2 regions of the Streptomyces sp. NPDC093260 genome follow, and region 2 is predicted to be linked to the other one. Evidence: riboswitches for the same ligand, from Rfam matches in the RefSeq annotation. Region 2 holds a riboswitch; the other holds the start of a gene.
The links. Region 2 has a riboswitch for S-adenosylmethionine ahead of thrC (threonine synthase). Riboswitches for the same ligand answer to the same signal wherever they lie in the genome.
Positions count from the first base shown of each region.

Region 1: linked by a shared signal. The riboswitch ahead of AB0N63_RS10570 (aminotransferase class V-fold PLP-dependent enzyme) and the one ahead of thrC (threonine synthase) in region 2 are both predicted to bind S-adenosylmethionine.

Region 1 covers NZ_JBFBEK010000006.1:234,305-244,423, forward strand. The annotation lists gene AB0N63_RS10560 (rhomboid family intramembrane serine protease) at 1-802, shown strand, start outside; gene AB0N63_RS10565 (Lrp/AsnC ligand binding domain-containing protein) at 799-1,080, shown strand; gene AB0N63_RS10570 (aminotransferase class V-fold PLP-dependent enzyme) at 1,117-2,493, opposite strand; SAM riboswitch class IV at 2,691-2,807, opposite strand; gene trpD (anthranilate phosphoribosyltransferase) at 2,909-3,973, opposite strand; gene AB0N63_RS10580 (cytochrome bc complex cytochrome b subunit) at 4,123-5,760, opposite strand; gene AB0N63_RS10585 (Rieske 2Fe-2S domain-containing protein) at 5,757-6,815, opposite strand; gene AB0N63_RS10590 (c-type cytochrome) at 6,812-7,621, opposite strand; gene AB0N63_RS10595 (heme-copper oxidase subunit III) at 7,684-8,304, opposite strand; gene AB0N63_RS10600 (hypothetical protein) at 8,508-8,909, shown strand; gene AB0N63_RS10605 (Ig-like domain-containing protein) at 9,070-10,119, opposite strand, start outside.
Region 2 covers NZ_JBFBEK010000003.1:111,518-121,636, reverse strand. The annotation lists gene AB0N63_RS04825 (cold-shock protein) at 111-314, opposite strand; gene AB0N63_RS04820 (MoaD/ThiS family protein) at 744-1,019, opposite strand; gene thrC (threonine synthase) at 1,016-2,305, opposite strand; SAM riboswitch class I at 2,323-2,481, opposite strand; gene AB0N63_RS04810 (glucosyl-3-phosphoglycerate synthase) at 2,666-3,622, shown strand; gene AB0N63_RS04805 (trehalose-6-phosphate synthase) at 3,959-5,392, shown strand; gene otsB (trehalose-phosphatase) at 5,453-6,319, opposite strand; gene AB0N63_RS04795 (DUF3263 domain-containing protein) at 6,530-6,760, opposite strand; gene AB0N63_RS04790 (extracellular solute-binding protein) at 6,995-8,269, opposite strand; gene AB0N63_RS04785 (ROK family protein) at 8,377-9,315, shown strand; gene nagA (N-acetylglucosamine-6-phosphate deacetylase) at 9,320-10,119, shown strand, end outside.

The sequences.
Region 1 (10,119 bases), on a different contig from region 2:
GATCGGGTACAGGAACACGGTGGCCGTCCGGGCGGTCGGAACCCTGCGGGCGGTACGGAGCACGCGGGCACCGGTGACGAGGACGCTGATCGTCCTGTGCTGCCTGGTCTTCGCGATCGGCCCGGCCGGGGGCCTGAATCCCGCCCACGGCTCCGGGGACGCGCTGCTCGCCGCGCAGCAGGCCTACTTCCGGCGCTGGGGCGTGATCCCCGCCGAGCTGTTCACCGGCTCCGCCCGCGCCGCCCTCACCCCGGCGACGGCCCTGTTCGTGCACGGCAGCTGGGTGCACCTGCTCGGCAACATGCTCTTCCTGCACGTCTTCGGGGCGATGACCGAGGAGCGCATGGGCCGGGTCCGGTTCACGCTCTTCTACACCGGCTGCGGCTATCTCGCGCTGGTCGGCTACGCGCTCGCCCACTCCGCCTCGGACCAGACCCTGGTGGGCGCCTCGGGGGCGATCTCGGCGGTCCTCGGCGCCTTCCTCTACCTGTTCCCCAGGGCCAGGGTGACGAGCGTGCTGCCGTTCCTGTTCTTCCTGCCGCTCAGGCTGCCCGCTTGGGTGGTGCTGCCGTTCTGGGCGGCCCTCCAGTGGCTGGCGGCGGGCCGGGCGGGCCAGGGCCCGGGGGTGGCGTACCTGGCGCACGTGGTGGGCTTCGGGCTCGGGTTCCTGTTCGCGTGGGTCCGTCACGGCGGGCGGGGGCGCCGCGGGCGGCGGCCCGGCGGGGCGCTGGTGGGCGCCGGGCGGACGACTAGAGTGAAGGGCAGCCCCGCTCCGGCCCCCGAGGGAGAGAACCAGCCGTGATCACCGCGATCGTCCTCATCAAGACCAGTGTGGACCGGATTCCCGAGATCGCCGAGCGGATCGCCTCGCTGGAGAGCGTGAGCGAGGTCTTCTCCGTCACCGGCACCTACGACCTGATCGCCATGGTGCGGGTGCGGCAGCACGAGGACCTGGCGGAGATCATCCCGGGCCGGATCAGCAAGATCCCCGGCGTGGAGGCGACGGACACGCACGTGGCGTTCCGGACGTACTCGCAGCACGACCTGGAGGCGGCGTTCGCCATCGGCCTGGACTCCTGACCGGGCGTACCGCCGCCTCCTGAGGCCCGTGCGGGATCACACCGCCGGGACGCAGCGGCCGTCCTCCGTGCGGTAGCGCCACTTCGCGCCGTCGCGGACCAGTTCCCGCACCGCCGTCACGAACCGCTCGACGTGCTCGTCGGGGGTGCCGGCGCCGAAGCTGACGCGGACGGCGTTGAGGGACTTCTCGCCGGGCGCGGCCTCGGGCGCGCCGCACTCGCCCTGGCTCTGCGGGTCGCTGCCGAGCAGCGTGCGCACCAGCGGGTGGGCGCAGAACAGTCCGTCGCGCACCCCGATGCCGTACTCCGCGGAGAGCGCGGCGGCGAAGTGGGAGCTGTTCCAGCCCTCGACGACGAACGAGATCACGCCGACCCGCGGGGCGTCGTCGCCGAACAGCGACAGCACCCTGACCTCGGGGACCTCGGCCAGTCCCGCCCGCACCTTGCCGATCAGGTACCGCTCGCGGGCCACCAGGGAGTCGAAGCCGGCCTCGGTGAGCGCCTTGCAGGCGGAGGCGATGGAGTAGGCGCCGATGACGTTCGGGGAGCCGGCCTCGTGGCGGGCGGCGCTGTCGTGCCACTCCACGTCCACGCCCCCGTCGGTGCGCCGGGAGACCCGGCGGCTCGCGCCGCCGCCCGCGAGGTACGGCTCGGCCTCGCGCAGCCAGTCCGCGCGGCCCGCCAGCACTCCGGCGCCGAACGGGGCGTACAGCTTGTGGCCGGAGAAGGCGACCCAGTCGACGTCCAGGTCCGTCACGGAGACCGGGTGGTGCGGGGCGAGCTGGGCGGCGTCCAGGACGATCCGGGCGCCGTGCGCGTGGGCGGCGGCGGCCAGCTCGCGCACCGGCCACAGCTCGCCGGTGACGTTGGAGGCGCCGGTCACGCAGACCAGGGCGGGACCGTGGCCCCCTTCGATCGGTACGGTGCGGTCGGCCAGCGCCCGCTCCAGGGTCGCCACCGCCTGCTCGGGGGTGCGCGGGGCGTTCAGGTACGTCACCTGCGCCTCGCGCCAGGGCAGCAGCGAGGCGTGGTGCTCGGTCTCGAAGACGAAGACGCGGCAGTCGGCGGGCAGGGCGCGGGCCAGGAGGTTGAGCGAGTCGGTGGTGGAGCGGGTGAAGACCACCTGGTCGTCCGCGCGGCAGCCGAGGAACTCCGCGACCGTCCGGCGGGCGTTCTCGAACAGGTCGGTGGACAGCTGCGAGAGGTAGCCGGCGCCGCGGTGGACGCTGCCGTAGTAGGGCGCGTAGGCGACCACGTCGTCCCAGACGCGCTGGAGGGCGGGGGCGCTGGCCGCGTAGTCGAGCGCGGCGTAGCCGACCTCGCCGCCGGTCACCAGCGGCACGGTGACATCCCGTCCCAGAACGGGCAGCGGGGCACAAACGGACCGGTCGGCGGCAACAGTGGAGACAGACATGGCGAACTCCCGTGAAAGCAGGCTGAATTCACCGAGCGAGCGGCCATGACGCGGCACACGGCATGACGCGCCTCGAGCGCGGTGGAAAAAGAGGTGTACGCGGAGGCGGGGCGCAGGCCCTAGCGCATTCGCTTGCTCACGGAAGGCTCCCTCGTACGACCAGGACCCCTGGCCCCACACTCGACAAGTGTGCGAGGGGTCCGCGCTTGCCGTAGACCTCGCTGCCTACGGCCTGGTCTTCACCCGGGGCACCCCGCCACGGACGGAGGGTTGCCGGACAGCCGGCCGGGGCCACATGGCTGTCACTCATGACCTGGACAGGAACGTACGCGAACTGATCGCGGTCCCGCAACCCCTGTCCGGATCGCGGGACCGCGAAGGGTCCTGAGGAACCGCCGGTCGCCCCTACGGGCCGTCAGGCGTTGCTCGCGGCCACCCAGCGCTCCAGCGTGCGCCGGGCCGCCCCCGAGTCGATGGACTCCGCCGCCCGCTCCATGCCGGCCCGGATCTGCTCCGCCAGCGTCCCGGAGCCGGGACTGAGGGCCACCAGGGCCGCCGCCGAGTTCAGCAGCACGGCGTCCCGTACGGGCCCCCGCTCGCCGTCCAGCAGCCGGCGGGCCACCTCCGCGTTGTACGACGCGTCGGCGCCGCGCAGCGCCTCCACGGGCACCAGGTCCAGGCCCACGTCCCGCGGGTCGAAGGCCTCCTCGGCGACCTGCCCGTCGCGGACCACCCACACCCGGGAGGTGGCCGTCGTGGTCAGCTCGTCCAGGCCGTCGTCGCCCCGGAAGACCAGCGAGGAGTTGCCGCGTTCGGCGAAGACGCCCGCGACGATCGGTGCCTCGTGGGCCACGGCGACGCCCACCGCCTGGGAGCGCACCTTGGCCGGGTTGGTCAGCGGACCGAGCAGGTTGAACACCGTCCGGATGCCCAACTGGCCGCGCGCGGCGCCCACATGACGCAGGGCCGGGTGGAACTTCACCGCGAAGCAGAAGGTGATCCCGGCCTCCTCGGCGACCTCGACCACCCGACGCGGGGTGAGGTCGAGGTTGACGCCGAGCTTCTCCAGCACGTCGGAGGCGCCGGAGGCGGAGGACGCGGCCCGGTTGCCGTGCTTGACGACCTTCGCGCCGGTGCCGGCGACGACGATCGAGGACATGGTGGAGATGTTCACCGTCTTGGCGCCGTCGCCGCCGGTGCCGACGATGTCGACGGTGTCGCCCGGCACCTTGATCACGTTCGCGTGCTCGTACATCGTGCGCACCAGACCGGTGATCTCCTCGACCGTGGCGCCCTTGGCGCGCAGCGCCACCGCGAAGCCGGCGATCTGTGCGTCCGTCGCCTCCCCGCCCATGATCCGGTCCATGGCCCAGGCCGTGTCGTCGGCCCTGAGGTCACGGCCCTCCAGCAGACCGTTCAGTACGGCGGGCCAGGAACGGGCCGCCGCGGTGTCGCCTCCGGCGGGGGTCACAGCGCTCATAAGCCGCTCCTGGGTAGGCGCCCCGGCTCCGGGACGCTCGGTCGCAAGTCAGCTTTCACCCTATCCGCCCCGGCACACGGCGAAGGGCCCCGTCCGGGGTTCGGACGGGGCCCTTCGACCGTGGCGTGGCGACGCTCAGGGGTCAGTGATCAGTGGTGGCCGTGGCCACTCGTGATCTCCTTGTACTCCTCGACAGTCGGCTTCGGGATCTGGTTGTCCTCGCCGTAGTAGGCCTTGCTGAGCTTGGCGCGCAGCTTGGCCGTACCCGACACCTTGCGCTCGACGCCGTTCTCGTCGACCGTCGGGCCGATCTCGGCCGGCTCGTACTGGTGGTGGGCCGTGAGGGTGTACAGCTGCTCCTGGCTGAGCGGCTCGTGCACCTCGATGAACTCACCGTGCGGCAGGCGCTTGATGATGCCGGACTCGCGGCCGTGCAGCACCTTGTCCTTGTCCCGGCGCTGGAGGCCGAGGCAGATCCGCTTGGTGACGACGAAGGTGATGACCGGCACCACGAAGAACGCGATGCGGACGAACCAGGTGATCGCGTTGATCGACAGGTGGAAGTGGGTGGCCCACAGGTCGTTGCCACCGCCGACCAGCAGCACGAAGTACCAGGCGATCCACGCGGCGCCGAAGGCCGTGCGGGTCGGGACGTTGCGCGGGCGGTCCAGGATGTGGTGCTCGCGCTTGTCGCCGGTGACCCAGGACTCGATGAACGGGTACAGGGCGATCGCCGCGAGGACCACGCCGAACAGCACCAGCGGGATGAACACGCCCAGGACCAGGGTGTGACCCCAGAAGTTGATCTCCCAGCCCGGCATCGCGCGGATCAGACCCTCGGCCATGCCCATGTACCAGTCGGGCTGGGCGCCGGTGGACACCTGGTCCGGCCGGTAGGGGCCGATGGCCCAGATCGGGTTGATCTGGGCGATCGCGGCGATCACCGCGATGACGCCGAAGACCAGGAAGAAGAAGCCTCCGGCCTTGGCCATGTAGACCGGCAGCAGCGGCATGCCGACGACGTTGTTGTTCGTCTTGCCGGGACCCGCGAACTGCGTGTGCTTGTGGTAGAAGACCAGGATCAGGTGGCCGACCACCAGACCGAGCATGATGCCCGGCAGCAGCAGGATGTGGATCGAGTAGAACCGGGCCACGAAGTCGTGACCGGGGAACTCGCCGCCGAACAGGAAGTACGAGATGTACGTGCCGATGATCGGCACGGACAGGATCGCGCCCTCCATGAAGCGGACACCGGTGCCGGAGAGCAGGTCGTCCGGGAGCGAGTAACCGGTGAAGCCGGTGAACATGCCGAGGACGAACAGCAGGAAGCCGAACAGCCAGTTGACCTCACGCGGCTTGCGGAACGCGCCGGTGAAGAACACGCGCATCATGTGCACGAACATGCCGGCCAGGAAGACCAGCGCGGCCCAGTGGTGGATCTGCCGGATGAGCAGACCACCGCGCACCTCGAAGGAGATGTGCAGGGTCGAGTTGAACGCCTCGCTCATCAGCTGTCCCTGGAGCGGGACGTAGCTGCCGTGGTACACCACCTCGTTCATCGAGGGGTGGAAGAACAGCGTCAGATACACACCCGTGAGGATGATGATCAGGAAGCTGTAGAGGCAGACCTCACCCAGCATGAACGACCAGTGGTCGGGGAAGATCTTGCGCATGTTGGCCTTGGCCAGGCTGTAGATGCCCAGCCGGCCGTCGGCCCAGTCGGCGAGCTTCTCGCCGGCCGGCGCCTTCCCGCGCGAGCGGGTCTCGTTGCTCGCTGTAGTACTCATCCGCGCTCCCAGAATGCAGGACCGACGGGCTCCTCGAAGTCGCCGAGCGCCTGGAGGTAACCCTCGCTGTCCACGCCGATGCGCAGCTGCGGAAGGGCGTGACCGGCCGGGCCGAAGATCACTCGGGCACCGTCGGAGAGGTCGAAGGTGGACTGGTGGCACGGGCACAGCACGTGATGCGTCTGCTGCTCGTACAGGGAGATCGGGCAGCCCACGTGGGTGCAGATCTTCGAGTAGGCCACGACGCCCTCGTGCGACCACTCCAGCTCGCGCTTGTCCTTGATGTTGTCCGGCTGGAGCCGGACGATCATCAGCGCCGCCTTGGCGATCTCGGTCTGGAACTCCTCGTCCGTCTCCTTCAGCCCGTCGGGCATGGCGAAGGTGAGCGAACCCACGGCGACGTCCTCGGGACGCAGCGGCTGGTTGGTGTTCATGTTGACCAGGCGCTTGCCCTTGGCCCACAGGGTGTGCCGCAGCGTCTCCTTGGGCAGCGGGCCCAGGTCGCGCAGCAGGAACAGACCGGACAGCGGCACCAGGGTGAGCGCGCCCAGCATGGTGTTGCGGATCAGCGGCCGGCGGCCGATCGCCGATTCCTTGGCGCCCTGCTTGAAGTCCGCGTGGACCTTCGCACGGACCTCCGGCGACGCCTCGATCGGGTGACGCTCGTCGGCGACCTCGGCGTCCGACATCAGGGTGCGGGCCCAGTGGACGGCGCCCGCGCCGATGCAGAACAGCGCCACACCCAGCGTCAGACCGAGCGCGAAGTTCATCGCGCTCATGTGGCCGATCGGGAAGACGTAGACCGACTTGTCGTTCGGGATCGTCACGTACGAGACGATGAAGCCGATGGTGGCCAGCATGGACACCGTGAACAGCAGGGCGACGACGCGCTCGGACCGCCTGGCGGCCCGCTCGTCGATGTCCTGGATCCGGTGCTCGTGCGGCGGCAGGCCCGGGTCGGCGAACGGGTTCTTCTCGTCCGCGACGCCTACGGCGCCGTGCGCCGTGCCCTGCTCGGCGGGCAGGTTCTCTTCTGGAATGTCTTGGCTACTCATGACTTCTTGGCCTTTGCGGTCCGAGCGGCGACCCACACGGCTACGGCGATCAGTGCGCCGAGGCCGAAGATCCACGCGAACAGACCCTCACTGACCGGCCCGAGGCCGCCCAGTTCGAGACCGCCCGGGTTGTCGGTCTGGTCGCTGTTGACCGCGTTCAGGTACGCGATGATGTCCTTCTTGTTCTTCGCCGACAGCGTGGTGTCGGGGAAGGAGGGCATGTTCTGCGGGCCGGTCTGCATGGCCTCGTAGATGTGCTTCGGCTGGACGCCTTCGAGGTCCGGGGCGAACTTGCCGTGCGTGAGCGCACCGCCCTTGCCGGTGAAGTTGTGGCACTGGGCGCAGTTGGTGCGGAACAGCTCGCCACCCTTGGCGATGTCCGCGCCCTCCGGGCTGTACTGGTTCTTCGTCGGCACGGCGGGGCCGGCGCCCAGGGAGGCGATGTACGCCGCCAGCTGGTCGATCTCGGGCTGCGTGTAGATGACCTTCTTGCGCGGGATCTGCGCGCCGGGCTGCTGCGCCGGCATACGGCCGGTGCCGACCTGGAAGTCGACCGCGGCGGCGCCCACGCCCACGAGGCTCGGGCCGTCAGTGGTGCCCTGACCGCCCGTGCCGTGGCAGCTTGCGCAGCCGACCGCGTAGAGCTTCTTGCCCTCCTCGATCGTGAGGGACTGGGCTGAGTCGTCGGCCTTGGCCTTGCTCGCGGGCGCGAACGCGGTGTACAGCCCCCCCGTGGCCGCCAGCGCGAGAAGTAGGACGACGACCGCCGCCAGCGGATGGCGTCGTCGTGCGGAGAGCTTTTTCACGGATTACCCCGGTGTCAGGATCTTCTGCGTCGATGCTTTGCGGACTGAGATCGGTTCGTCGGCTACTTGATCAGGTAGATCGTGGCGAAGAGGCCGATCCAGACGACATCGACGAAGTGCCAGTAGTAGGACACGACGATGGCCGCGGTCGCCTGCTCGTGGGTGAACCTCCGCGCCGCGTAGGTGCGGCCGAGGACCAGCAGGAAGGCGATGAGACCGCCCGTCACGTGCAGGCCGTGGAAGCCGGTGGTCAGGTAGAACACCGAGCCGTACGGGTCGGAGGACAGGGAGAGCCCGTCTTCCTTCACCAGGCTGGTGTACTCGTAGATCTGACCGCCGATGAAGATCGCACCCATGATGAAGGTGACGATGAACCAGCCCCGGAGCTTCTTCACGTCACCGCGCTCGGCGGCGAAGACGCCGAGCTGGCAGGTGAGCGAGGAGAGCACCAGGATCGTGGTGTTCGCCGACGAGAAGGGGACGTTGAGGTGGTCCGCCATCTCCTTCCAGTGCGCCGGACCCGTCACCGATCGCAGGGTGAAGTACATCGCGAAGAGGGCCGCGAAGAACATCAGCTCGGAACTCAGCCAGATGATGGTTCCGACGCTGGTGAGGTTCGGCCGGTTGACCGACGGGTGCGCGTGCCCGGTTTCTACTGTCGTTGCTGTCGCCACGACCGACATTATGTCGGTCGCTTATCCCGCCCTCACTCCGGGGGGTGCCGTTCGGAGTGTCTGGGGGGTGTGTCCAGCCCGTATGGCCCATCGAAGGCGTGTTCCAAGCGGTGTTGACCAGGGATGGGGAGGAGTAGCATCCGCCGCATCGGTACCCGGAAGTTCCCGATGAGTTCTCCGACCAAGGCTGTTCTGAGATGCGTGGAGGAACAATGCAGGCGACCGCCACGGTGCTGGTCTACAGCGACGACGCAGGCACCCGGGAGCAGGTGCGGCTTGCCACCGGCCGCAGGCCGGCCCAGGACGCGCCCTTGGTGGAGTTCCTGGAGTGCGCCACGCCCGCCGCGGTGCTCAAGGAGCTGGACAGGGGCGGGGTCGACGTCTGCGTCCTGGACGGCGAGGCCGTGCCGATGGGCGGCATGGGGCTGTGCCGGCAGATCAAGGACGAGGTCTTCCGGTGCCCGCCGGTGCTGCTGCTGATCGGGCGGCCGCAGGACGCGTGGCTGGCCACGTGGAGCCGGGCGGACGCGGCGGTGACGCTGCCGGTGGAGCCGGTGGAGTTCGCGTCCACGCTGACGGCGCTGCTGCGGAAAAGCATGCCGGTGACCGCGTGAGGGCGCGCCGCGGCGCGTGAAGGGGTTGCACCGCGCCCGGCAGCTCGGGACGGCCCGTAGTCGTGCGGCTGCGGGCCGTCCGTGTCCGGGGGGGCGCTCACGCGGCGGAGCCGCACGTCGGCACAGCCCCGCGCCCCCGGGTTGCGGCGGTCTCCCGGGTCTACAGGCTCTGGGGGCGCAGCCGCGTCGTGTCGCCCTGAGGGGAGCCCTGGGCGCCGGTGAGGGCGCTGCCCTGGAGCCATTTGTCCCAGGACAGGTTCCAGTCGCCGAAGCCGTTGTCGAAGGTCTCCATCTGCTGGCCGGCCGAGTTCACCACCTGGACGATGTCGCCCTCGTGGATGTTGTCGAAGAACCACTTGGCGTTCGGCGTGCTCATGCCCGTGCAGCCGTGGCTGACGTTGGCGCTGCCCTGTGAGCCCACGGACCAGGGGGCCGCGTGGACGAACTCGCCGCTCCAGGTCACCCGGGTGGCGTAGTAGACGGGCAGGTCGTAGGAGTCCGAGGAACCGGCGGCGATGCCGACGGTGGAACTCTTCATCCGCACGAAGTACTGCTTGGCCAGTACGACCTTGACGCCGTTGCGGGTCTCGAAGCCGGGCTTGCCCGTGGTGACGGGGATCTCCTTGACCTTCTCGTCGTTGCGGTAGAGCGTCAGCCGGTGCGTGGCGGCGTCCGTGAGGGCGATGACCCGGTCGCCGGTGGTGACGGTCAGCGGCTTGGCCGCGCCGCCCCACAGCTCGTTGTTGATCCGGATGTTCTCGAGGTTGCTGTGCACCTCGACGGTGGCGTTGGCCGGCCAGTAGTCCCGGGGACGGTAGTGCAGCTGCTTGTCGTCCACCCAGTACCAGGAGCCCTGCACGGCGGGCGTGGACTCGACCCTGAGGCCGCGCTCCACGATGGCGCGCTGCGCCTTGTCCTTGATGGGCTGGTCGAGCTGCGCCACGATGGGCTCGCCGACGCCATAGGTGCCCGCCTCCGGCCCGAACTCCACGTTCAGGCGCTTGAGGGTGGCGGGCTTGCTGGTGTCGACGGTGAGGACCTTGCGGCCGGGTGCCCCGTCGCCGTCCTCCGTGCTCACCGTGACCGTGTAGTGGGCGCCGGCGGCCAGGGGCGAGGTGCTGTGCCAGCGGGCCCCGTCGGCGTCGAGTTCGCCGGAGACGTGGCGGCCCGTGGTGTCCACGGCCGTGACGTCCGTGATCCGGCCGTCCGA
Region 2 (10,119 bases):
GCGCACGCGTCCCCGCCCCACCCGGCGCGCGCCCGCGCGCACAGCGAAGGGCCCGCACCGCCGATGGCGGTGCGGGCCCTTCCGAAGAACGCTTGCGGTGGCCGCGCGATTCAGGCCGTCACGCGGACCATGTCGGCCTGCGGACCCTTCTGGCCCTGCGAGATCTCGAACTCGACCCGCTGACCCTCTTCCAGCGAGCGGTAGCCGTCCATCTGGATCGCGCTGTAGTGGACGAAGACGTCCGCACCACCGTCGACCGCGATGAAGCCGTACCCCTTCTCCGCGTTGAACCACTTGACGGTGCCCTGAGCCATGCCTAACTCCCCTATTACTGGCCCTTGCACAGATCCACACTTCGCGGATCCGGGTCAGACCTCACCCCCCGTGGACGGGGGCGTGCGCCGGAACGCGTCGACCGCGGCTGAATGTATCTGTCCAACTGCCGTCTGCAACAGGTCAATCGGACGAGAATTCTGGACGGGAGCGGTCCGGAATGTGGTGAGAATTCGCCCCGATTCAGGGCAACTCGGGCCTCACAAAAAAGACAAATGCCGCGGAAAGTGAGCGCACTTTGGCTACTTCTCATCGTCGTGCGGCAGAAAAAGCGGGCTTCCTGATCCTCGGATCAGGAGCGCGTTCCCCAACTCTACCGCGCTCAATCACGCAGAACTGCCCCCTCCGCTTCTCTCACGGAGGGGGCAGCCCGGTGAACAACGGGTAATCGGGATTACCCAGGGTAAGACTCAGCCGCCGGCGACCGCCGGGATGATCGACACACCGGCGCCGTCCGGCGTGGCCGTCCCGAGGCCCTGCTCGAAGCGCACGTCGTCGTCGTTGACGTAGACGTTGACGAAGCGGCGCAGCTTGCCCTGGTCGTCCAGGACACGCGCGGAGATGCCCGTGTGGTTCTTCTCCAGGTCGGCGATGACCTCGGCGAGGGTCGCGCCCTCGGCGCTCACCTCGGCCTGGCCGCCGGTGTAGGTGCGCAGGATGGTGGGGATGCGAACGGTCACGCTCATGATGCGAGGCCAGCCTCTCGGAAGGAGTCCAGGGTCGGGCGGATGGTCGCGGTCAGGCCGGTGCCCGCCACCGCGTCCAGGGTCTTGAGGCCGTCGCCGGTGTTGAGCACGACGGTGGTCTTCGCCGGGTCGATGAGACCGGCCTCGATCAGCTTCCTGGTGACGCCGACGGTCACGCCGCCCGCCGTCTCGGCGAAGATGCCCTCGGTGCGGGCGAGCAGCTTGATGGCGTCCACCACCTGCGCGTCCGTCACGTCCTCCACCGCGCCGCCGGTGCGCCGGGCGATGTCCAGGACATAGGGGCCGTCGGCCGGGTTGCCGATCGCCAGGGACTTGGCGATGGTGTCCGGCTTCTGCGGCCGCACCACGTCGTGCCCGGCCTTGTAGGCGGTGGACACCGGCGAGCAGCCCTCGGCCTGGGCGCCGAAGATCTTGTACGGCCTGTCCTCGACCAGGCCGAGCCTGATCAGCTCCTGGAGCCCCTTGTCGATCTTGGTGAGCTGCGAGCCGGAGGCGATCGGGACGACGATCTGGTCCGGCAGCTCCCAGCCGAGCTGCTCGCAGATCTCGTACGCCAGCGTCTTGGAGCCCTCGGCGTAGTACGGCCGCAGGTTGACGTTGACGAAGCCCCAGCCCTCGCCGGCCGGGTCGCCGATCAGCTCGGAGCAGAAGCGGTTCACGTCGTCGTAGTTGCCCTCGATGCCGACGAGTTCGCCGCCGTAGACCGCCGCCATGACGATCTTGCCCTGCTCCAGGTCGTGCGGGATGAACACGCAGGAGCGGAAGCCGGCACGGGCGGCGGCGGCGCCGACGGCGCCGGCCAGGTTGCCGGTGGAGGAGCAGGACAGGGTGGTGAAGCCGAAGGCGCGGGCGGCCTCCAGGGCCTGGGCGACGACCCGGTCCTTGAAGGAGTGGGTCGGGTTTCCGGAGTCGTCCTTGACGAAGAGCCTGCCGGTCTCGACGCCGAGTTCGGCGGCGAGGCGGTCGGCCTGGACGAGCTTGGTCCAGCCCGGGTTGATGTTCGGCTTGCCGGCCACGTCGGCGGGGACGGGCAGCAGCGGGGCGTAGCGCCAGATGTTCGCGGGGCCGGCCTCGATGCGCTTGCGCAGTTCCTCGGTGTCGTAGGCCGAGAAGTCGTAGGCGATCTCCAGCGGGCCGAAACACTCCTCGCAGGCGAAGACCGGGCCGAGGGGCACGCGGTGACCGCACTCGCGACAGCTGAGCGCGGCGGCGGGGCCGAGGTCTACGGTGGAGTCGGTGCTGCTTGCAACTGTCTGCACAGCCATGGAGGCGAGGCCCTTTCTCCTCATCTTCCTCACGACGCATCTCGCCGTGAGACGGATTTGGCACCTTCCCTAGCCGGGAGCCTCGCGGAAACGATCGCGGCGGGCGATCTACGAGACCGGCTGGAGGGTTGCCGGGGCTTCATCGGGCCGTGTCCCTCTGCCCCTCTGGATGAGCGGTATTCGATTGTGGGTCGCGGCGACCCCGGCATGCGATGGTCATCCGCGTTGTTCAAGACTGTAACCGAAGGCCGGGACAGTGAGAGAGAGTCGTCCGAACCGCGAGACAGATCACAGGATGATGTGATCCGCGCCGTGCGGGCGCGCCTGACACGCCCTAGCAGGAACGAGGAGCCGTCGACCGTGCTGGAAGAAGTCGAGCGCTGGCTGAGGACGCGCTCCTGGTCCGTGGCCGACCGCCCGCTGCGGACGGTCCTGGCCGCCAAGCGCGCCGGCGGCTCGACGGTCAGCGTGGTGCTGCCCGCGCTGAACGAGGAGGCGACGGTCGGGGAGATCGTCGCCGTGATCCGCGAGGAGCTGGTGCGGCGCGTCCCGCTGGTCGACGAGATCGTCGTCGTGGACTCCGGCTCCACCGACCGGACCTCCGAGGTGGCCGCGGCGGCCGGCGCCCGGGTGGTGCACCGCGACGCGATCCTGCCCCGTATCCCGGCGGTGCCCGGCAAGGGCGAGGTGCTGTGGCGCTCGCTGCTGGTCACCGGCGGGGACATCGTGTGCTTCGTGGACGCAGATCTGCGGGAGTTCTCCGCCGACTTCGTCACCGGCATCGTCGGCCCGCTGCTCACCGACCCCGAGGTGCAGCTGGTCAAGGCGATGTACGACCGTCCGCTGAGCGTGCCGGGCGCGAGCGCGGCCGGGCAGGGCGGCCGGGTCACCGAGCTGATGGCCCGCCCGCTGCTGAACATGCACTGGCCGCAGCTGGCCGGCTTCGTGCAGCCGCTCGGCGGCGAGTACGCGGCCCGCCGCTCGCTGCTGGAGCAGCTGCCGTTCCCCGTCGGCTACGGCGTCGAGCTGGGGGTGCTGGTGGACGCGCTGCACCTGGTCGGCCTGGACGCGCTCGCCCAGGTCGACGTGGGCGTCCGCCTGCACCGGCACCAGGACGGCCAGGCACTCGGCCGGATGGCCGCCGCGATCTACCGCACCGCCCAGCTGCGCCTGGCCCGCGGCCACCTGATCCGCCCCGCCCTCACCCAGTTCGAGCGCGGCGCGGACGGCTTCGAGCCGCGCACCTACTCGGTGGACACCGAGGAACGCCCCCCGATGACGGAGATCGCGGAATACGCGGAACGCCGGGTGGCGTGAGGCCCGGGGCGGCTGCGGGCCGCCCGGGTACCAGACCCCGGCCCCGCCGGGAGCCGGCCCAGGACGCCCGGGGATCAGCCGGGTACGCCGTCCGACCGGCTCCGGCGGCCCGCCGCGTCCCGCTCGCGGGTCAGGTACGCGCCGCCCTTGCCGTAGGTGCTCATGCCGTAGGGGGCGGCCGGCGCGGAACCGACCTCGGCGTAGCAGTCGCCGACCGGGCTGGTGATCGCGCAGGCCTTCCTGCCGACACCGACACCGACACCGACAGGCGGAATCCCCGCCCGCCCCGTCCCCGCACACGTTTGAGTGTTCGGGACCCGGGCTAGGTTCAGGACCATGGCTGCAACGCACGGTGCCGAGGTGCTGGTCGCCTCCAATCGCGGACCGGTTTCGTACGAACTGCGCCCGGACGGCGGTGAGGGCACGCTGCACGCGAAACGCGGCGGCGGCGGACTGGTCTCCGGGCTCTCCGCGATCGGCCCGGACGCGGGCGCGGTCTGGGTGTGCGCGGCGCTCGGCGACGCCGACCGGGAGGCGGTGCGCCGCTTCGAGGGCGGGCGCCGGCTGCCGGCGGAGGACACCGGCGGCCAGCAGGTCCGGATGCTCGACATCGCCCCGGACGTGTTCTCGGACGCCTACAACGGCATCGCCAACTCGGTGCTCTGGTTCGTGCACCACATGCTCTACCAGACCCCACTCGAACCCGTATTCGACGCCGGGTTCCGCCGTCAGTGGGCGTCGTACGAGGCGTACAACCGCGCCTTCGCCGAGGCCCTCGCGGAGGAGGCGGCCGAGGGCGCGGCCGTGGTGGTGCAGGACTACCACCTCACGCTGGTGCCGGGCATGCTGCGCGATTTCCGGCCCGATGTGCGCATCGGGCACTTCTCGCACACCCCGTGGGCCCCGGTCGACTACTTCCGGATGCTGCCCGACGACATCGCCGAGCAGGTGCTGCGCGGCATGCTCGGCGCGGACCGGCTCGGCTTCCTCACCCGGCGCTGGGCGGACGCCTTCGCCGGCTGCTGCGAGGCGCTGACCGGCGGCCTCGGCGGCACCCGGATCGGCGTGCACGGGCTCGGCGCGGACGCGGAGTTCCTGCGGGAGCGCTCGCACCGCGCCGATGTGAAGGAGCGGATGGCGGCGCTGCGCGAGGAGATCGGCACGACGCCCGACGGCGGCGCGCGCCGCACGATCGTCCGGGTGGACCGCACCGAGCTGTCGAAGAACATCGTGCGCGGCCTGCTCGCCTACCGGCAGCTCCTGGAGGACCGGCCCGAGTGGCGCGAACGGGTGGTCCACATCGCCTTCGCCTACCCCTCCCGCCAGGACCTGGCCGTCTACCGCGAGTACACGGCCGAGGTGCGGCGCGTGGCGGACGAGATCAACGAGCGGTACGGCACCCCCGGCTGGACCCCGGTCGTCCTGCACGTCAAGGACGACTTCGCACGGTCGCTGGCGGCGTACCGGATCGCGGACGTGGCGCTGGTCAACCCGATCCGGGACGGCATGAACCTGGTCGCCAAGGAGGTCCCGGTGGTCTCCGACGCGGGCTGCGCGCTGGTGCTGTCCCGGGAGGCGGGCGCGTACGCGGAGCTGGGGGACGACGCGATCGTCGTCAACCCGTACGACGTGGTCGGCACCGCGGACGCCCTGCACGAGGCGCTGAGCATGGCGGGCCCGGAGCGGGCCGAGCGCAGCAAGCGCCTGGCCGCCGCGGCGACGGCCCTGCCCCCCGCCCAGTGGTTCCTGGACCAGCTGAACGAACTCTGAGACCGACCACCCCCGGGGCCGCGCCCCGGGGCCTTCCGGTACGGCCTCACGGCCCGCCGCCTACGGCAGCGCGTCCGCCAGGTTCCGCAGCAGCTCGACCACGCCCGCCGGTCCCGGCACCACCAGGTCCGCCCGCTCGGACAGCTCGGTGACCTCGCTGCTGCCGCTGCACACCAGCAGGCCCGGTACGCCGTCGGCGCGCAGCTTCTCCACCGCGGCGAAGGCGGGCAGGTCGCCGAGGTCGTCGCCGGCGTAGAGGACGGAGGCGGCGCCCCGGGCGCGGACGTAGTCCGACAGGGCCACGCCCTTGTCCATGCCCGGCGGGCGCAGCTCCAGCACCATCCGGCCCGGCTCCACGATCAGGCCGTGCCGGGCGGCGAGTTCGGCGAGGGGCTCGCGCAGCAGGTCGTAGGCGGCCTGCGGGTCCTCGGCACGGCGGGTGTGGACGGCCAGCGAGCGGCCCTTCTCCTCGGTCCAGGTGCCCTGCCAGGCGCCGATCCGGTCCAGGAAGCCCGGCAGTTCGGCGCGGACGGCGGCGACGCCGGGGTGCGGGGCGGGCGCGGTGACGGTGCCCGTCGCGGCGTCCCAGCGTTCGGCCCCGTAGTGGCCGAGGACGACGAGGTGTTCCAGGCCGGGTACGCCCGCGAAGCCGCCGTTGCGCACCGCGACGCCGGCCGGGCGGCCGGTGACCACCGCGACGGCGGCCACCTTCGGGGCCAGCGCGGCGAGCACCGGTACGGCCTCCGGGTGCGCCCGGGCCTGGTCGGGGTCGGGCACGATCGGGGCGAGCGTGCCGTCGAAGTCGAGTGCGATCACCGCCCGGTCCGGCCGTGCGAGGACGGCGGCGAGGCCGTCCCGGCCGGCCTGGGTGGCGGGGGTCGGCAGGGAGGCGGCGGGGTTGGTCGAGTCCGTTTCGTGGCTGCCCATGAGCCGAACCTATCCACACTCGCCCGGCCGCACTCCTCGACGTGCCCCACGGCCGGCCCGGCCTGCCCCACCGGTCCGCACGCCCCGCGCATCCCGCACGCCCCGCGTATGCCCCGCGTCACGCGTATGCCACGCGTCCCGCGCCCCCGGGTCCCGAGGCCGGCCTACGCGGCCTCCCGGTGGCCCGGAGGCGGCGCGCCCACCGGTCCCTCAGCGTTCCGCCCGGCGGGCCTCGCGGATCCGGCGCAGGCGGTTGACCGTCACCGGGTCGTGGGCCAGGGCGCGGGTGTCGTCCAGGAGGGCGTTGAGGAGCTGGTAGTAGCGCACGGGTGAGAGGCCCAGTTCCTCGCGGATCGCGCGCTCCTTCGCGCCGGGGCCGGGAAAGCCGCGCCGCTCCAGCGCGAGGATGTCCCGCTCCCGCCGCCCGAGCGCCTGCTCCAGCCCCTCGCCGCTCCCCTCGCGGCGGCCCGCGTCGCCCCCGTCCGGCACGCCGCCGTCCAGCGGGCCCCCGTCCGGCGCGCCGTCACCGCGTACGCCCTCGTCCCGTACGTCCATACCCCGCACCGTAACCCCGGCCACCGACAACGCGGCCGGGGCGGCCCCGAAAGACCGCTCCGCGCACGCGAGCGGCCCGCGGCCGCGGGGGCCGCCGGGTTCACGCGTCCGGCGGCGCCGTCACTCCCCGCCCCGCGTGCTCTCCGCGTCCGAGGCCGTGGTCTGGAGCTGGTTCAGGATCGCGGTGGGGTCGCCCTCGGGACTGACCGTGCGGCCGATCTCCTTCTTCACGTCCGCGCTGACCTTCGCCCAGGACGTCTTGCCGAACGGGTAGAGCTGCGCCAGCGGCAGCTCCTCCAGGAACGGCCACAGCTTCCTGTCCCGGTCCGCCGCGGACATCGCGTCCGAGGCGGAGCTGGTGACGGGCAGCAGGTCGTACTCGCGGGAGAAGGCCAGCACGTTCTTCTGGTCGTAGACGAAGTCGAGGAAGTCGCCGATCTCGTCCTTGTGGCCGTGCTTCTTGAAGGCCATCATCCAGTCGGTGACGCCCATGGTCGCCTTGGGCGTGCCGTTGCGCCCCGGCACCGGCACCATGCCGAAGTCGACGCCCTTCTTGGCGGCCTGCTGCATCAGCGTCGGATGGCCGTTGAGCATGCCGACCTCGCCGGCCGCGAACGCCGAGAAGGCCTGCGCGCGGTTCAGCTTGCCCGGCGCGACGGGGCCGGTCAGGTCCTTGCCGACCAGCTCGTCCTTCAGCCAGGTGAACGTTTCCGCATTCTGCGGGGAGTTGATCGTGTAGGTGCCGATGTCGTCGGTGTAGCCGGCGCCGCCGCTCAGCAGCCACTGCAGGGTCTCGGCCTGCGCCTCCTCGGGGCCGAGCGGCAGGGCGTAGGGGTACTTCACGCCCTTGGCCTTCAGCGCCTCGGCGTCGGCGGCGAGGTCGGCCCACGTCGTGGGCGGCTTGGTGATGCCCGCCCGGCCGAAGAGGGTCTTGTTGTAGAACAGCACGCGCGTGGAGGCGGCGAACGGGATGCCGTACTGCACGTGCCGCAGCTGGCCGGCCTCGGAGAGCTGGCCGAGGAAGTCGGCCTGCACGGGTATGGAGAGCAGGTCGTCGGCCTTGTAGAGCATGCCCTGGTCGGCGTAGTCGGCGTAGGCGCCGATCTGCGCCATGTCCGGCGGGTCGCCCGCGTCGGCCATCTCCTTGACCTTGCGGTCCACGTCGGTCCACGGGTACACGCTGACCTCGACCTTCACGCCCGGATGGGCGGACTCGTAGTCGCGGACCAGGCCGTCCCAGTACTTCTGCGAGCTGTTGGCCGCGGAGTCGCCGTAGTCGGCGGCGACCAGTCGCAGCGTGACGTCGGAGGAGCCGGTGCTCCCGCAGCCGCCGAGAAACACCGTCATGCCCAGCGCGGACACCACCGCGATCGTTCCTGTCCTGCGCCGCTGCACTGCCTCTTCCGCCCCTCAGGTACCGCTGTTCGACATGTGGACACGATAGGTCTACACCACGTGAGTGGACTAGACCTCTTGTGGGTCGAAGGGCCACACTGTCCCCCGTGAGACACGTCATCGCGCTCGATGTGGGCGGCACCGGGATGAAGGCCGCGCTGATCGCCGCCGACGGCACGCTGCTGCACCAGGCGCGGCGCGCCACCGGCCGCGAGAACGGCCCCGACGCCGTCGTCGAGAACATCCTCGGCTTCGCCGCCGAACTGCGTGCCGTCGGCGCCGAGCGGTTCGGCGAACCGGCCGCCGCCGCCGGCGTCGCCGTCCCCGGCATCGTGGACGAGGAGCGCGGCGTCGCCGCCTACGCCGCCAACCTCGGCTGGCGCGACGTACCGCTGCGCGCTCTGCTGGCAAAGCGGCTGGGCGGCATCCCCGTCGCCCTCGGCCACGACGTGCGCACCGGCGGCCTCGCCGAGGGCCGCATCGGTGCGGGCAAGGGCGCCGACCGGTTCTTCTTCGTGCCGCTGGGCACCGGCATCGCCGGCGCCATCGGCATCGACGGCCGGGTCGAGGCGGGCGCGCACGGCTTCGCCGGCGAGATCGGCCACATCGTCGTACGGCCCGGCGGCACCCCCTGCCCGTGCGGCCAGCGCGGCTGCCTGGAGCGGTTCGCGTCAGCCGCCGCGGTCAGCCAGGCCTGGGCCGAGGCGTGCGGCGACCCCCAGGCGGACGCGGCGGACTGCGCCAAGGCGGTGGAGTCCGGCGACGCCCGCGCGCGGGAGGTCTGGCAGGAGGCGGTGGACGCGCTCGCCGACGGGCTGGTCACCGCGCTCACCCTGCTGGACCCGCGCACGCTGATCATCGGCGGCGGACTCGCCGAGGCCGGGGAGACTCTCTTCGCACCGCTCAGGGAGGCCGTCCGGCGGCGGGTCACCTTCCAGAAGCTGCCCGCCGTCGTCCCCGCCGCCCTGGGGGACACCGCCGGCTGCCTGGGCGCGGGCCTCCTCGCCTGGGACCTCCTCAACACTTCTACGACTGCCCGGAGGTAGCCCCCTGATGGCCAACAAGGTTCTCACCGGAGCCCGGGTGGTACTGCCCACCGGGATCGTCGACGGCGGCCACGTGATCGTCGACGGCACGCGGATCGCCGACACCGGGACCGGTCCCGGCACGGCTCCGGCGGGCGCCGAGACGCTCGACGTCTCCGGCCACTGGCTGGTCCCCGGGTTCGTCGACCTGCACAACCACGGCGGCGGCGGCGCGTCCTTCTCCGGCTCCGCCGACGACGTCATGACCGCCGTCCGCGCCCACCGCGCGCACGGCACCACCACCCTCGTCGCCTCCACCGTCACCGACGACATGGGCGTCCTCACCAAGCAGGCCGGACTGCTCGCGGAGCTGGCCGAGCAGGGCGAGATCGCCGGCATCCACTTCGAGGGGCCGTTCATCTCGCCGTGCCGCAAGGGCGCGCACTCCGAGGCGCTGCTGCGCGACCCGGACCCGGCCGAGGTGCGCAAACTGGTCGACGCCGCGCGCGGCCACGCCAGGATGATGACGCTCGCCACCGAACTGCCCGGCGGCCTGGACTCCGTACGGCTGCTCGCCGACCACGGCGTGATCGCGGCGGTCGGCCACACCGACGCCACCTACGAGCAGACCGTCGAGGCCATCGACGCGGGCGCCACCGTCGCCACCCACCTGTTCAACGCGATGCCGGCCCTCGGCCACCGCGCCCCCGGCCCGATCACCGCCCTGCTGGAGGACGAGCGGGTCACCGTCGAACTGATCAACGACGGGGTGCACCTGCACCCGGCCGCCCTGGAACTGGCCTTCCACCACGCGGGCGCCGCCCG